DNA from 3 places in the Virgibacillus proomii genome. Region 2 is predicted to be linked to each of the others. Evidence: predicted binding sites of a transcription regulator. Region 2 holds the regulator's gene; each other region holds the start of a gene.

Region 1 (5,493 bases), on a different contig from region 2:
AAGAAGGCGATACGTGGCTCCATCAATCGAAGGAAGAACGTTTAGCGTATTTTCGCCAATATGGATTAGAGTATGAATTGAAAAAGATTGAAAACGATTTGCAACGATTTCGGGTCAAATTTGATAACTGGTTTTCGGAAATATCTTTATATAAGGAAGGAAAAGTAAATCAGGCTTTGGATAAAATGCGCAAATCCGGTGAAATATACGAAAAAGACGGCGCAACCTGGTTTCGGACAACAAAATATGGGGACGATAAAGACAGAGTGGTCATTAAATCAGATGGCAGTTATACGTACTTAGCTTCGGATATCGCATATCATAACGATAAGCTGGAGCGGGGTTTTGATAAGCTGATTAATGTTTGGGGAGCCGATCACCATGGGTATGTTCCGCGGATGGAGGCAGCGATTCAAGCGTTAGGGTATCCAAAAGATACATTAGAAACAGCCATTATTCAGATGGTGAACCTATTTGAAGATGGAGAAAGAGTGAAAATGAGTAAGCGATCCGGGAAGGCGTTAACGCTTCGTCAATTAATGGAAGAGGTTGGAGTAGATGCGATGCGCTATATGATGAATACACGTTCCTGTGACACGCATTTAGATTTTGACATTAACCTTGCACGTTCACAATCAAACGAAAACCCTGTTTACTATGTACAGTACGCACATGCACGGATTTGTACACTATTAAATAAAGCAAAAGTAGCGGGGTATTCTTATACGGAGTACGATGCTTCCCTGTTACAGTATTCTAGTGAGAAGGAATTATTAAAGATGCTGGGGGAATTTCCACAGCTTGTGTTAGATGCAGCAGAGAAACGAATACCGCACAAAATAACGCAATATGCTTTTGACTTAGCTTCCGCATTACACAGTTTCTATAACGCAGAAAAAGTGTTGGATGAAACACAATTAGCCTTAACAAAGGCTCGTTTGGCATTGTTGGAAGCTGTTAAAATAACGATTGACAATGCGCTCCGTCTAATTGGTGTGCATGCTCCAGAACAAATGTAAAACGTAAAGATTAAAAACCGCCTTAGTTGTGAAAAGTTCACCAACTAAGACGGTTTTTTTGTGTCTAAATTTAGATAACAAAATAGCCTCTATAATGTAAAAGAAAAAGAAAGTTATTGAATTAAGGTAGATGGTAAAAAAATACACCATTTTTTCGAAAGGGTATTTTTTATTCTATTTACCCTAATTACCATTTGTTATAAATAAAAGCAAGAAAATAATCGTGTATGATTTAACAAATCCCTTTATAAACAATGAATAACTGTTTGTGATCTGTTTATACTAACACCAAGACAAACCATGTATTTAAGTCGTACAGGAGTGCATGAGATTTAATTGTTGACAAGTTTAGATTTTAATGATGAAAATTAGTTTTTTTATGATATGAGGAGGTATTTAAATGAAGCAACCATTACAAGTTACGTCGGAAATTGGTGAGCTGAAATCCGTATTGTTACATCGTCCAGGTAAAGAAATTGAAAATTTAACCCCTGATTATTTAGAGCATTTGTTATTCGATGATATCCCACATTTACCAATGATGCAAAAAGAGCATGATTATTTTGCAGCGACGTTACAAAATAGAGGAATTGAAGTGTTATATTTATCGAATTTAATGACGGAAGCGCTTCATACAGAAGAGTTAAAAAAGCAATTTGTTATGGATGTATTGAAGGAATCTAATATCCATGGCGGTGGTTCTCAAAAAGTAGCTGATTATTTATTGTCCTTTGATACAGAAGAGATGGTAAAAAAAGTGATGGCAGGTGTACGAAAATCAGAAATACCGTTGGAGAATAGAAAGCATCTATATGAATTGTTAGATAATCATTATCCATTTTATTTAGATCCAATGCCTAATCTTTATTTCACCCGAGATCCAGCAGCAACGATAGGAAATGGTTTAACCATTAATACAATGAGGGAAGTTGCCAGGAGACGAGAATCTCTGTTTATGAGTTATATCATCCGTCATCATCCAAGATATGCGGAGTCTGATATACCTATTTGGTTGGATCGAGATTACCCTTGTCCGATAGAAGGCGGTGATGAGCTAGTTTTAAGTAAAGATACAATTGCAGTTGGAATAAGTGCAAGAACAGCAGCAAAGGCAATAGAACAACTAGCGATTAATATTTTTAAACGACAAACAGATATAAAACGCGTCGTTGCTGTGGAGATCCCAAAATCAAGAGCGTTTATGCATTTAGATACGGTATTTACGATGGTTGATTTCGATAAATTTACCATTCATCCTGAAATACAGAATAAAGATGGAGAAATGGACATTTATATTCTGGAAAAAGGAGAAGAAGAAGATACTGTAAAAATAACGCATAAAACGAATTTGTTGGAAACATTAAAAGAAGTATTAGGGCTAAAGGATGTGACTTTAATTCCATGTGGTGGCGGAGATGTCATTGCTGCACCGAGAGAACAATGGAATGATGGTTCCAACACATTGGCCATTGCTCCTGGTGTAGTTGTCACATATGACCGCAACTATGTGTCTAATAAATTGCTTCGCGAACATGGTATTGAAGTAATTGAAGTAATTAGCTCCGAATTATCCAGAGGTCGTGGCGGCCCCCGTTGCATGAGTATGCCTTTATCAAGAAAAGATATAGGAACGGATAGTTAAAAATAATGTGTTAAGTGCTTTCATAGCCGTGTATATCCTCATAAGCTGGACCATTCAAGAAATCACTGCTAGTGAACATTCAGATCCTTGGCATACTAGTGAAGATTACAACAAGGATGTATACGTAGATAATCTTTTTTATGGAATATAAAAACTATAGGTGAATGGCTACTTAACCAACAAGTAATTACCATTATTTAGAATAAAATAAAAAAATTAGGAGGATGGAAATGGGAACAAAATTAACGGATCAATTAACAGGCAGACATTTTTTGACTTTAAAAGATTTTACAGAAGACGAAATAAATTATTTGCTTGATTTAGCAGCCGACTTAAAAGAAAAGAAAAAAGCAGGCATTCCGCATCACTATATGAAGGGGCAAAATATTGCCTTATTATTTGAAAAGCCATCAACTAGAACGCGATGTGCTTTTACAGTTGCTTGTATTGATTTAGGGGCTCATCCAGAGTATCTCGGAAAAAACGATATTCAATTTGGTAAGAAAGAGTCGGTTCGTGATACGGCGATTGTATTGGGAAGAATGTTTGACGGCATAGAATTCCGTGGATTTGATCAGGAAACCGTAAATGGTTTAGCAGAACATTCAGGTGTACCAGTTTGGAATGGTTTGACAAATGAATTTCATCCAACACAAATTCTTGCTGATTTATTAACCATTAAAGAACATCTTGGACATTTAAAAGGAGTTAAGTTCGTTTACGTTGGTGATGGCAGAAATAATATGGGTAACAGCTTATTAATAGGTGGAGCAAAAGTTGGGATGGACGTTCGGATCTGTTCTCCAGAAGTGTTATTTCCTGACCAAGATATAGTCACTTACGCGGAGGAAGTGGCTAAAGATTCTGGAGCAAAAATTACGATTACTTCTGATATTGATGAAGCTGTTTCTGGAGCAGAAGTCATCTATACAGATGTTTGGGTATCCATGGGGGAGGAGGATAAATTCAAGGAACGAATTGATTTACTTTATCCTTATCAAGTAAATAAAGAAATGCTTGAAAAAACAGGTAATAAAGATGTGATGTTTCTCCATTGTTTACCAAGCTTTCATGATTTAAATACAGAGGTTGGACGAGATATATATGAAAAATTTGGTCTTAAAGAAATGGAAGTAACAGATGAAGTTTTTCAAAGTAAAAACTCATTTGTTTTTGACGAAGCAGAAAACAGGTTGCATACGATTAAAGCTGTGATGGCTGCAACCAATGGGACTGTAAACAGCTGAAGAAAGGAGGATTTACGAGAAGAGGAGGTGTAGAGAATGAGTGAAGACGAAAAAAAGCTGGGTCTAGTTGCGTTAATCGCACTTGTTGTCGGTTCCATGGTTGGCGGAGGAGCGTTTAACTTAGCAGGAGATATTGCGCTCGGATCGAATGCCGGATCTGCCATTATCGGCTGGATCATTACGGGAATCGGGATAGTTTCGCTTGCCTTTGTCTTTCAAAATTTAACGATCAGAAAACCAGAGCTGGATAGTGGTATTTATAGCTATGCCAAAGCAGGTTTTGGGACATTCTTAGGATTTAATAGCGCTTGGGGGTATTGGTTATCTGCGTTTTTAGGGAATGTTGCTTATGCTACATTGGTATTTTCATCCATTGGCTACTTCTTCCCTGTGTTTGAAGGAGGGCAAAATGTTGCTAGTATTATTGGAGCTTCCGTCGTTCTATGGTTAGTACATTATCTTGTCTTGCGTGGCGTCAGTTCCGCGGCACTAATTAACACAGTAGCAACGATTGCAAAAGTCATTCCAATTTTCTTGTTTATTATTATCGCGATCATTGCGTTCAAATGGAATACCTTTACATTTGATTTTTGGGGAAAGGGAGGTTTTACGTGGGAATCTGTCGGTGAACAAGTTAGAAGCATGATGCTAGTTACATTATGGGTATTTATTGGTATTGAAGGTGCGGTGGTTATGTCGGGAAGAGCAAGAAACCATTCTGATGTCGGGAAAGCTACTGTTATAGGCTTAATTAGTGTGCTTCTGATTTACATTTTAATCTCTTTATTATCTTTAGGGATTATGCCGAGAGAGGAACTAGCTAATTTGCCGAATCCTGCGATGGCATATGTATTAGAAGAAATTGTTGGACAGTGGGGAGCTGTTGTTATTAACCTTGGTCTTATCATCTCGGTTATGGGAGCATGGCTTGGGTGGACGATGTTTGCAGCAGAGCTACCTTATGTCACTGCCAAAGACAAGGTGTTTCCAAAGTGGTTAGCAAAAGAAAATAAGAATCATGCTCCAGTGAACTCTTTATGGCTAACTAATGGGCTCATCCAGTTATTTCTAATTACATTATTATTTTCAGAGGCTGCATATAACTTTATGTTTTCTTTAGCAACCTCAGCAATTCTAATTCCCTATATGCTATCTGCATTTTATCAAGTAAAACTGACAATGACAGGTGAAACATATCAATCAGGAGAGAAACGTACAAAGGAAAGAATAATCGGTTTTATTGCAAGCATTTATGCAATATGGCTTGTATATGCAGCCGGAATTAATTATTTACTCTTAACCATGCTGTTATATGCACCAGGGATCATCCTTTATAAATGGGCATTAAAAGAAAATGATATTCAAAAAAAGGATACGACGATAGAAAAAGCATTAATGATTTTGTTTGTTGTCTTAGCAGTAATTGCAATAGGTGGACTAATTACTGGAAGGATAACCATTTAACAAGAAAGGAAGCGAAAGAATGGGAAATGAACGAATTGTTATTGCTCTGGGTGGAAATGCGATCCAGTCTGGTAGTGCAACAGCTGAGGCACAACAGCAAGCATTAAACCATACTGCAGAA
Region 2 (5,493 bases):
CAGGGTAGCCAATTAAGTAGTTTTCCAGCCAGTTTAATGTCTCAATATCTAAATGGTTTGTTGGCTCGTCCAAAATGAGTAATTTCGGCTTTTTTAGCAGTAGTTTTCCTAGCGAAAGACGTGTTTTCTGTCCACCACTTAATGTCTGGATTGGAGTGTCATAATCAAATTTATCAAATGCCAACCCTGTTAACACAGATTTCATTTCTGCTTCGTAAGTATAACCACCATTTTGTTCAAATGTATGTTGAAGATGATCATATTCATGTAATAACTTTTGATAGGCTTCTTCTGTTTGGTTTCCAGCTTGTTGCATCTGCTTTTCCAGCTTCCTTAGTTCAGCTTCTTGCTTACGTAATTCAGAAAATACATCAAGCATCTCTTGCCAAATCGTTTTTTCCGATTCTATCCCCACGTGCTGTGATAAATAACCAATTGTTAAACCTTTTGGCATGATTAATTCGCCTTGATCATAGCTCAATTCTCCAGCCATGATTTTCAGCAATGTCGATTTACCAGAACCGTTTCTGCCTACAATTGCAATTCGATCATTGTCTTTTACTTCTAGTTTTATATTTGATAAAATTTCATCAGCACCAAAAGATTTATAAAGCCCATTTATTTGCATTAATATCATATAATGTTCACCTCATCTCCCCTAGTGTATCTTACTTTACTAAATATAATCAATATAATTGTGAACTAGGTCACGACTTATTTCCAGTTTTCTGCTAGAATAGAAATATGGATCTAGTATGTATGACTTAAATTTTATTTTGTGAGATTTTTTTATCTTACAAATGATAAAGCAGAAAGTAGAAGGAAGAACAAAATTACCACAGCGTGATGCAGGTGGAACTTGATTACGTCCGTCTCGATTAACAGAAGATACTTTCATGGTAATATCGAAAGAGACTTCTATTGTGAAAATTTGCTTAAATAGAGAACATAGTAGAGTGAGCAATTATGGTATTCTATTACTAGAGGGGGGTAAAAACTTCTTGTATACCAAATGCTTTATTAAGCGTGCAGGCTTAAAATGAATGAAGATTCATTTCGTATTTTTATTCTTTAGCATACGAAACACAAGTAAAAGTATAGGACTCTGAATAAACCGTCCTGTTTTAAGTAAGAAATTTAGTTTGTAAAAGAATTACATTATTATGTAAGCGATACATAATAGAGTAATTCCTAAAAAATAGTTTCTTTTACATTTGTATGAAGATGCTTTATTTTAAAGTGAAAGATTATACAAATCTAACGAAAAGGAGAAGAAAAAGAATGATGGAACAAAACAAAATACCTCAAGCAACTGCAAAACGATTGCCCCTGTATTATCGATTTATTAATAATTTAAACCACCAAGGAAAGAAGCGTGTGTCTTCTAAGGAGCTTAGTGATGCAGTAAAAGTTGATTCGGCCACAATCCGGAGAGACTTCTCTTATTTCGGTGCATTGGGCAAAAAAGGATATGGATATAACGTAGAATACTTACTTGAATTTTTTCGTAAAACTCTAGATCAAGATGAAGTAACGGAAGTAGCCCTGATTGGTGTTGGTAATTTGGGTACTGCTTTTTTACATTATAACTTTATGAAAAATAATAATATTAAAATCAAAATGGCTTTTGATAGTGACCCTGAAAAAGTTGGTAAGACGATTAGCGATGTTCCAGTATACCACATCGATGAATTAGAGCATAAATTAGGAGATATTCATGTTGCCATTCTTACGATCCCAGCAGGTGAAGCTCAAGGAATGACAGAACGTTTAGTAGAACATGGTATCGAGGGTATTTTGAATTTTACTCCTGCACGAATTACGGTACCTAAGCATATTCGTGTTCACCATATTGATTTAGCAGTAGAGCTGCAAGCACTTGTGTATTTCTTAAAGCATTATCCATTAGTGACAGAAGAAGATGAGGAAGCAAAATAAAGTTATTTATTCTTGAAGATAATGGAGAAAATCTAATTAGTTGACGATAAACTAGAATAGTCATGCTAAATAGATATGCAGTTATTAATCGTTATAATGTTTTATTATCTAGGAAGGAATTTATATTTGTTTTAGAAGATCTGCCGTTTGTACGGGTCGCTAACCGCGCCCCTGAACTTTTGTTCTTACTACATACGAATTGATTTTCCTTGTAGTAAATATAGGAAAAAATAAGAAGAAAGAATAGAGCTGTTAACCGCTATTCCTTCTTCTTATTTTTATAGCGAAAATGAATGGACAACAGACGAATAGTGACTCCTATTTCAAGCGTCGCAAAAATTGCTAGTACAATGGTTGTGATATTCCAAACTGTTTCTTCTACACTTAAAATAGCAATATAGGTAAAGAATATGCCCATTATAAAATAAATAATCCCCATTGTTTTGGGTGAAATTTTCATGTTAAAGCCTCCAAAAATAAAAACATTTATCGATATGATTTTGTCATAACCCTTTCCAAAAGAAAACATGATAATAGGTTTAACCATATTGTTCGTATTTAAAAGAATCAAGCTGTTTCTTACACTATAGGAAAGTATAAAACTTTAGGCTTATACCGTATGTAAGGTGCCGTAAGACTCCCACTTCAAGAGCTTGAGTTCGTGCAAAGGGTGTAAGTGGGAGAAAACGGCACCTAAATGCCCGATTGGTTCAAGGGCCTTTAGGTCATACCCTTGTGGTACTAACATTCCGTGTTCCACGAAATGAAGTTTCACTTTATCGTATAAGAAAAAAGATAGCTTTCTAAAATATTGAGTGCTAGTGGATAAGAAAGGTGCTAAAGCTATATTTAGTAAAAACATCTACACCTTTTCATCTTTGTTTATCAACATAAAGCTTAATAACGATGAAATAAAGAACGTTTTGCTTGGTAATGTTGGAATGTCAAGTAGAATTACTTAAAAAAAGTATATATAATCGCTTTATAAATGTAGGATGGTCTGCAACTTATTTAATTGTCGTTCAATTTCTGCAGGATCCATATTGTATTGTGAGATAACAACAAAAGCGTTCATAGCCATGTGAGCAATAATTGGCACTATGATACGTTTTGTCTCTACATATAGATAAGCGAATACTAAGCCCATAGAAGCATATACCAAAATATGTTGAGGTTCACGGTGGATAAATCCAAAAATCACTGCTGATAAGATTGCTGCAATTAAGAAATTTGTTCGCTTATATAATGTACCAAAGATGATTTTTCGAAAAATAATTTCTTCCAATATTGGTGCTGCAAAAATTGGAATAATCATAAATAACGGTGTCGCTCTTGTAATGTCCATGATCGCTTGGGTGTTTTCCGATCCTGGTTTAATTCCAAATACCATTATTTGAATGAAATTGGCTAAGAATTGAGCGAAGAAAGCCATAAACACTCCTAAAATTGTCCAGAGAATCAGCTGCGTTTTAGAAAAACGGTCACGCTGATGAAGACCTTCTTTAATATCAGGCTTCATCAAGAGCAGTACAATAATAACCCCTAATATAAAACTAATTATGGACCAATAGCTTACAGCTTCCACTTTAGTAACAGGAAATAATTTATACAATATCGGGGCGAAAACAACTCCGGAAAATTGCATAAGGATATAACTGATAATGACCCACCAATATCTTTTTGGCAAAATAAAACGACTCCTTTTTCCTGTACGTTATCCAAAGTATAAAATTTTTTGTACAGATTGATTTCAACGTTGTAAAAATTATATGTTTTCACATAAGTAACTATATGTTTTGGTCTTTGATCTTCTATAAATAAATGAATTTGTTCAAAGATAACAAGCGATAAAATCGTAGCAATATTAAACAGAACAGGTAAGTTTTAATGTAAAGAAGATGTGTAGTTTTGATAACGGCATAAGTTTAAAAAAACGATTGTAATACGTGTATTATTAAACACATCTTAATCAAGCTGCATCAGTTGGGTGCCATTCAGCATTCATAGCATCCCCCAATAGTTTATGTTTGAATAAATTAGTCTATTAACGATAAAATGAATTTGTACATTTTATTTTATCATAAATCCTTCATGTCATATAATAGAATGATTTTATCAATAGATTTTTAAAGAGAACGTTTAACAGTTCATCAAAAATAGATATCGATTTTCATCTTACGTTAGACTGGATCAAACTTTAGTGCTAACGTTAAGGCGATTCAAGTAGAATTTATAATCCTTTTAAAGATGCCAATTTTTCCTTTTCTAATGGTTTTCGTATTTTAAAGGTCCGTGAGAGGATACATAATCTAAATGTCCAATTCATTCAGGAAGAAAGGATAAGGAAAACGACAACAGCGATACATCACGGTTTTTCAAGGACGATTATATCTTAGAACTCTGGCTTGATTAACTCTTGTTTAAAAAAATGCTTAAAATAAATAAAAAAATATGCTTTCATGCTTGCATTTTTTCCAATAATTATTTATCATATTAAGTGGAATTAGCACTCGACGGAATAGAGTGCTAACAAAACAAAAATGATAATAGAATTAAGGAGGCTTTCTACATGATTAAACCACTAGGAGATCGCGTTGTTATCGAGCTTGTCGAGCAAGAAGAGAAAACTGCAAGCGGTATCGTACTTCCAGACTCTGCAAAAGAAAAACCTCAAGAAGGAAAAGTTGTTGCAGTTGGTTCTGGTCGTGTAACAGAAAATGGGGAAAAAATTGCCTTGGAAGTAAAAGAAGGAGATCGTATCATTTTCTCTAAATTTGCTGGCACAGAAGTTAAATACGAAGGCAAAGAGTACTTAATTCTTCGTGAAAACGACATCTTGGCTGTAGTAAGCTAATCTAGATATACAAAAATACTTAACTTAAACAAACAATTGAAGGAGGATATATATCGATGGCTAAAGAAATTAAATTTAGTGAAGAAGCACGCAGAGCAATGCTACGTGGTGTTGATACATTAGCGGATGCTGTAAAAGTAACATTAGGACCAAAGGGACGTAACGTTGTATTAGAGAAAAAATTTGGTTCACCACTAATTACAAATGATGGTGTTACAATTGCTAAAGAAATTGAGCTAGAAGATCATTTTGAAAATATGGGAGCTCAGCTTGTTTCAGAAGTTGCTTCCAAAACAAATGATGTTGCTGGGGACGGTACTACAACAGCAACAGTATTAGCTCAATCCATGATTAGTGAAGGCCTTAAAAACGTTGCTTCTGGAGCAAATCCAGTAGGCGTTCGTCGTGGTATTGAAAAAGCTGTAGAAGTAGCAGTTAAAGAACTAAAAGCAATTTCTAAGTCAATTGAAAGCAAAGAATCCATTGCTCAAGTAGCTGCTGTTTCTTCAGATGATGCGGAAGTTGGAAATCTAATTTCTGAAGCTATGGAACGTGTCGGTAAAGATGGAGTTATTACCGTTGAAGAGTCAAAAGGATTCAATACAGAGCTTGAAGTAGTAGAAGGGATGCAGTTTGATCGCGGATACGCTTCTCCATACATGGTAACGGATCAAGATAAAATGGAAGCAGTGCTAGAAGAT
Region 3 (5,493 bases), on a different contig from region 2:
TATGATAAAATTGGCGCAGAGAACATCTTTAAACGTTCAGAAGATGCAGTCAATTATGGACTGCAGCTGATTCAAGTAAGTAAATGCTCTATTTGCGCAAAAGAGAAACGAAATACATGTAAAGCATTTAGAGAAAGCAGCGATTTATTAGAAGTAACGGAAGGAATAAAATATCCAAATCGTTAACAATTTTTGAAACTTTTCGTCCGAATAAGTGAATAAACAAGGATGTTTTCCCTTGCAGACTATCGAGAACTTTTCGATAGTCTTTTTTATCTAGGAAACTATAAAACTTACATGGTTGGATAATTTATTCAGCTTCAACGCCGAAGCCCCTTTGAGATCGGCTTCACTCTCCTTGTGACTCGGGTAGCCTTCTCGTCGGAATTTAAGTGATCGAGCAACGAATAAACTTCGATCTCCTTCCTGCGAGTTTAGGTCCATCCTTGTCGATGGCGAGCTTGGCATTTTCCTTTTTATTTTAAAGTATGAACAAACAAGGTTAAAATCTCCCTATCGTATACTTCTTTGTTGTTTATGTTTTATCTTTGTTTGATAAACCTGTCATATGTTCATAAAGTACGGCTTCTCATTTCAAACCTTCCTTTTATTTATGCTTGAAAGATTTTTAGGAAAAAAGTCAAGCTTCCTTGCGTTTTGTTCATTTGCTTCGGTATAATAGCTGTTGTATTTTCACGGTTCGAGAACCCCCCCTCGTCATCAAAACTAAGGAGGAATTTTATTGGCTAATGAACTTATTTGGATTATACTTGCAATCGTAAACTTCACACTACTACTTCTTTTTTATAAATGGTTTGGTAGAACTGGTCTTTATATATGGATTGGTATGGCAACAATTTTAGCCAATATCCAAGTATTAAAGACAGTTGATCTGATCGGGTTCACGGCAACTCTTGGTAATATTTTATATGGTACGGCTTATTTAGCGACTGATATTATTAACGAAAAATATGGTAAAGCAGAAGCAAAAAAAGCTGTTTGGATGGGGTTTGCAACCTTAGTAACAATGACGTTATTAATGCAGGGTACACTGGCATTTGAGCCTAGTGCAGATGATGTTGCCCATGAAGCACTGGCAACGATATTTAATTTAATTCCTCGCATTGCTGCCGGTAGTCTTGCTGCTTATTTAATCAGTCAATCTTTTGATGTCTGGATGTATGATAAAATAAGAAAATTATTTCCGTCTGATCGACATTTGTGGATCAGAAATAACGGCAGTACTGGCATAAGTCAATTATTGGATACGATTGTGTTTTGTACGATTGCCTTTTACGGAACTTATCCGACTAATGTTTTTATGGAAATCTTTTTTACTACGTATATCATTAAATTTATTGTAGCGTTAGTCGACACACCATTTATGTATATAGCTAAAAGGATGAAAGGATAATACAAGCTTACTAGCACAGTCTTATTAGCTAAGCGTTAATTATGTACTTAAATAAAGTAGCATCATAAAAAGATAGTGAAAAGACTTAAATATAGACGGTATTTCCGTGCATTGACGGAGATTAGGACACAATACTTTTATGGATCCATTTTTGGTCTTCCTAGAAAGTAATGAGTGGCAGTTTGGTGTGGGAAGTTACCAGGTACATGAAGAAGGCCAATAAATCACGGCCATCAATGTGTTGAGAAAAACCGTCGAACCAAAGATGTGAAGTAATCTTTTTTATCTTCTTAAGTAAACTTGTTTCCCCTGTTTCTTTACATCCACACAGCAATTGTTTTATTAGGATTTTCCTTTCATGAATTTTATTGCAATGAAAAAAGTAATGACAAAAGTAAAGATTAAAATCGATCCAGTCTCTCCAAAAATGATACGTTTCTAAAAACTTCTCTCCCCTCTTCAGCTATTCATTCCTTTTACGATGCATAATATACTAGGGAATTACCCAAGAATTTAATGAACATTTAGAGCCCGGACGTAATGAAACTGTCTATGCAATTACGATATCCAAAACAGAGAGGTAGGACAGAAATAAAGGCGTATTTGCAGAATGAAAGAAAGATAATATGAAGACTGTTAAGAAAATAAAAACAACCTTAATTAGTAAGGAGCTTGTAATAAGCTACTGCTAATCTAATACATATTCTTATCTAGTTTTTATTTTATACATTGATCAAATTATCACCAAATGGATATTTCACGAATAAGTAATGGAATTCATTGATTAGCATATCTTTCCCCTGTCAACCACTTTTAACTCTATAAATCCCTTTCCTTCCGTTCTCAAAACAAACAACTTTTTCCTCGTTTTAACCGTAGCCTTTATTAAAAAGACAATAATTAGTAACGATTCCGTTAAAATTTTGTCAAAAACTTTCCAAACAAAAAAGTATGTAAAATTGCCATATCAACGAACAATTAGATAAATGAACAAATTATGAAAACGTTATCAATTCACCTTTTTTTACTATTTTCCTTTGTATAATGGAACTAGGTCGGAATTCTCATCAAAAGGAGGGGGTTAACATGAGTACGATGAACAAAAAGAAAAAGTCTGAGCAACAGCATAAAGAGCCCAATTTAAAAGGTACGCTAATCTCGGTATTCCTACTAGGTCTATTTATTATCGTCGCATGGTTCAGCGTATTTTATATTTTTATTGATCGGTAAGGTTAAAGATAAGGGGAGTGATGGGAATGCATTTTCATAAATATGAGAAAATCTGGCTTGTATTTGGAGTTGGTTCATTAGCACTTTTTTTAACTATTCTAGGATTTGGGGCATTTTGGAAAGGAACACATCCACAGAGCCACGGGGCGACCATTGATCCAAAAAATATTGAAGCACATGAAGCGTTTAAACAAGAAAATCTCGGCTTAACCAAAGTAGAAGATAATAAGTATATCGTTAATATGGTTGCTTCTGCATTTAATTATGATTTTGGATTAGACAATGAAGGAAATCCAGTCAGAAAAATAACAATTCCTAAAGGCTCTACGGTATTGTTTCAAATAACGACGAAGGATGTTATCCATGGTTTTAATATTACTGGTACCAATGTCAATATGATGGTTGAGCCAGGGTATATAAGCCAAATGGAAACAGTTCTAAAAGAGCCTGGTGAATATACCGTTGTATGTAATGAATACTGTGGTGTTGGTCATCATTTAATGTTTGCTACTGTGGAGGTGGTTGAATAATGGCTTTACCAAAGACATTTAAGGTAATCAATGAGGCACCAAAGCTTTTCCCTTTTTCCAACAAAGAGGCAAAACTTTATATGTCCTTTATGTATGTTACATTTATTTCTTTACTAATCGGCGGATTGATGGGATTTTTACAAACACTTGTTCGTTCTGGTACGATCACATTACCCTGGGGAATTGATTACTACCAAGTTTTAACTGTTCACGGAGTTATATTAGCACTCGTTTTAACTACATTTTTTATCATTGGATTTCAATTTTCTCTAATGGGAAAAACAGTGGGAATATCTCAAAAGCAAAGACAAGTAGCATGGATTAGCTTTTGGATAATGCTAATTGGTACTATCATAACAGCCACAATGATTTTATTAGGAAAGGCAAGTGTTCTATATACTTTTTACGCACCATTGAAAGCACATCCTTTATTTTATATCGGCTTGGCCCTAGTAATTGTTGGTACTTGGTTTGCAGGAATGGTTAATTTTCGTCAGCTCTATGTATGGAAAAAAGCACATCCCGGACAGAAGTCGCCACTTTTAGCTTTTATGGTTACGATTAATATGATTATGTGGATTATTGCCTCACTTGGTGTAGCAACTTCGGTTCTTGTGCAATTTATCCCGTGGTCACTAGGGTATGCCGAAACAATTAACGTATTAGTAAGCAGGACATTGTTTTGGTACTTTGGCCATCCGCTTGTTTATTTTTGGTTATTGCCAGCTTATATGGCATGGTATGCAATTATTCCCAAAATTATTGGTGGGAAAATTTTTAGCGATTCATTAGCTAGACTATCGTTTATTTTATTTTTGTTCTTCTCCATTCCCGTTGGTTTCCATCACCAGCTTACGGAGCCGGGAATTGATCCGGTTTGGAAATTCATCCAAGTTGTACTCACCTTTATGGTAGTGGTACCAACCTTAATGACCGCATTTTCTTTATTTGCAACATTTGAGATCACTGGCCGTAAGAAAGGTCACAAAGGACTATTTGGCTGGTTTAAACATTTGCCATGGAAGGATGTACGGTTCTTAGCTCCTATGCTCGGTATGCTTGCGCTTATCCCTGGAGGTGCCGGAGGAATTATTAATGCTTCACATCAAATGAACGCTGTTGTTCATAATACGATGTGGGTTACCGGGCATTTTCATCTGACGGTTGCTACAACTGTTATTTTAACTTTCTTTGGGGTTGCCTATTGGTTAATTCCACATTTGACCGGCAGAAAACTAACCAAATCCATCAATAAATTAGGAATTATTCAATCCATTATTTGGGTTGTAGGAATGGCAATTATGTCAACTTCTATGCATATTCAAGGTTTGCTTGGTGGTCCTAGACGTTCCTCCTATTCGGAATATGGAGGAACAGAACAGGCTTCTGAATGGATTGGTTATCAAATTGCTCAAGCTATTGGTGGTACGATTCTATTTATTGGCGTTATTTTGATGGTGTATATTTTTATCAAATTAACCTTTTTTGCTCCAAAAGGAGTGGAAGAATTTCCAGTTGGTGAGGAAGAACCAGACGCTCAGCCAACACCAAAATTTATGGAAAACTGGAAGCTCTGGATCTGTATCACGGTTGCTCTTATTTTATTTGCTTACACCGTACCGTTTATCGATATTATTCAAAACTCTCCACCTGGGTCTCCTCCTTTTGATTGGCCTGTTGGAAGTTAATAAATGAAAAAAGTGCTGGGAGATAAGTAAATACTAAATAGCACAAACCGAACAATTATAAATGAATTGTTCGGTTTGTTTGTGTTTAGAAAGACTTGGCGTAAGCCGTAGTTTTTCTTATACTATAAACCCTAAAATTTTATACTTTCCTATAGTACAAGGACGATTATGGTTCGTTTTTTAACCAGCTGTTTTCGTTTTGTTCCAGTCTCTTTTATTCCAAGAGATTTTTTCTTCAGCATATGCCTGAATCGCAACAATAAAATAACGAAATTGGAAAAACATCCTTTAACGAGAAATCGAATTTCCATTAATTTAATGCCAATATGTAATTGAGAAGCTTAACATACTTATATGGAACTTGTTTGGTTAATAAAAATTGTGGTATAGGGTGTTTCACACCCTTCTTGACTAGTGAAAATTGCGGTGAACGTATGATTTTCGTATTTCAAAACCTTTCTTTAACTAGCCCCTATTAAAGAACCCAAAAGAACCTTTACTATCGGGGCTATGCTGAGAATTGAAAAAAGAACAATGGATTAACATTAGCAGACGCTCCTTTGTCTGTGGGCTTTTCTATCTTAAATTATCATTAAACAAGTCGGTTATTAAAAAGTTGTATCAGGCCATT

Evidence for each region. The regulator Rex, encoded in region 2, represses fermentation and respiration genes when NADH is low (regulators of the CRP and FNR family bind a similar motif). The targets are predictions, from matches to a motif close to TTGTGAAATATTTCACAA.
Region 1: a site for Rex is predicted at 1,241-1,258, ahead of arcA (arginine deiminase). Genes of this name have one in related genera too.
Region 3: a site for Rex is predicted at 2,338-2,355, ahead of BN1066_RS16715 (cytochrome c oxidase subunit 2A). Genes of this name have one in related genera too.

The regions. Positions count from the first base shown of each region.
Region 1 is NZ_FUFN01000010.1:710,245-715,737, forward strand. Features, by position in the region: gene argS (arginine--tRNA ligase) at 1-1,019, shown strand, start outside; gene arcA (arginine deiminase) at 1,420-2,661, shown strand; gene argF (ornithine carbamoyltransferase) at 2,892-3,908, shown strand; gene arcD (arginine-ornithine antiporter) at 3,945-5,372, shown strand; gene arcC (carbamate kinase) at 5,392-5,493, shown strand, end outside.
Region 2 is NZ_FUFN01000009.1:453,636-459,128, reverse strand. Features, by position in the region: gene BN1066_RS04855 (ABC-F family ATP-binding cassette domain-containing protein) at 1-637, opposite strand, end outside; gene BN1066_RS04850 (redox-sensing transcriptional repressor Rex) at 1,285-1,938, shown strand; gene BN1066_RS04845 (YdiK family protein) at 2,198-2,398, opposite strand; gene BN1066_RS04840 (CPBP family intramembrane glutamic endopeptidase) at 2,921-3,625, opposite strand; gene groES (co-chaperone GroES) at 4,508-4,792, shown strand; gene groL (chaperonin GroEL) at 4,849-5,493, shown strand, end outside.
Region 3 is NZ_FUFN01000010.1:1,994,849-2,000,341, forward strand. Features, by position in the region: gene BN1066_RS16705 (SulP family inorganic anion transporter) at 1-186, shown strand, start outside; gene BN1066_RS16710 (queuosine precursor transporter) at 743-1,414, shown strand; gene BN1066_RS16715 (cytochrome c oxidase subunit 2A) at 2,501-2,644, shown strand; gene BN1066_RS16720 (cytochrome c oxidase subunit II) at 2,671-3,174, shown strand; gene BN1066_RS16725 (b(o/a)3-type cytochrome-c oxidase subunit 1) at 3,255-4,862, shown strand.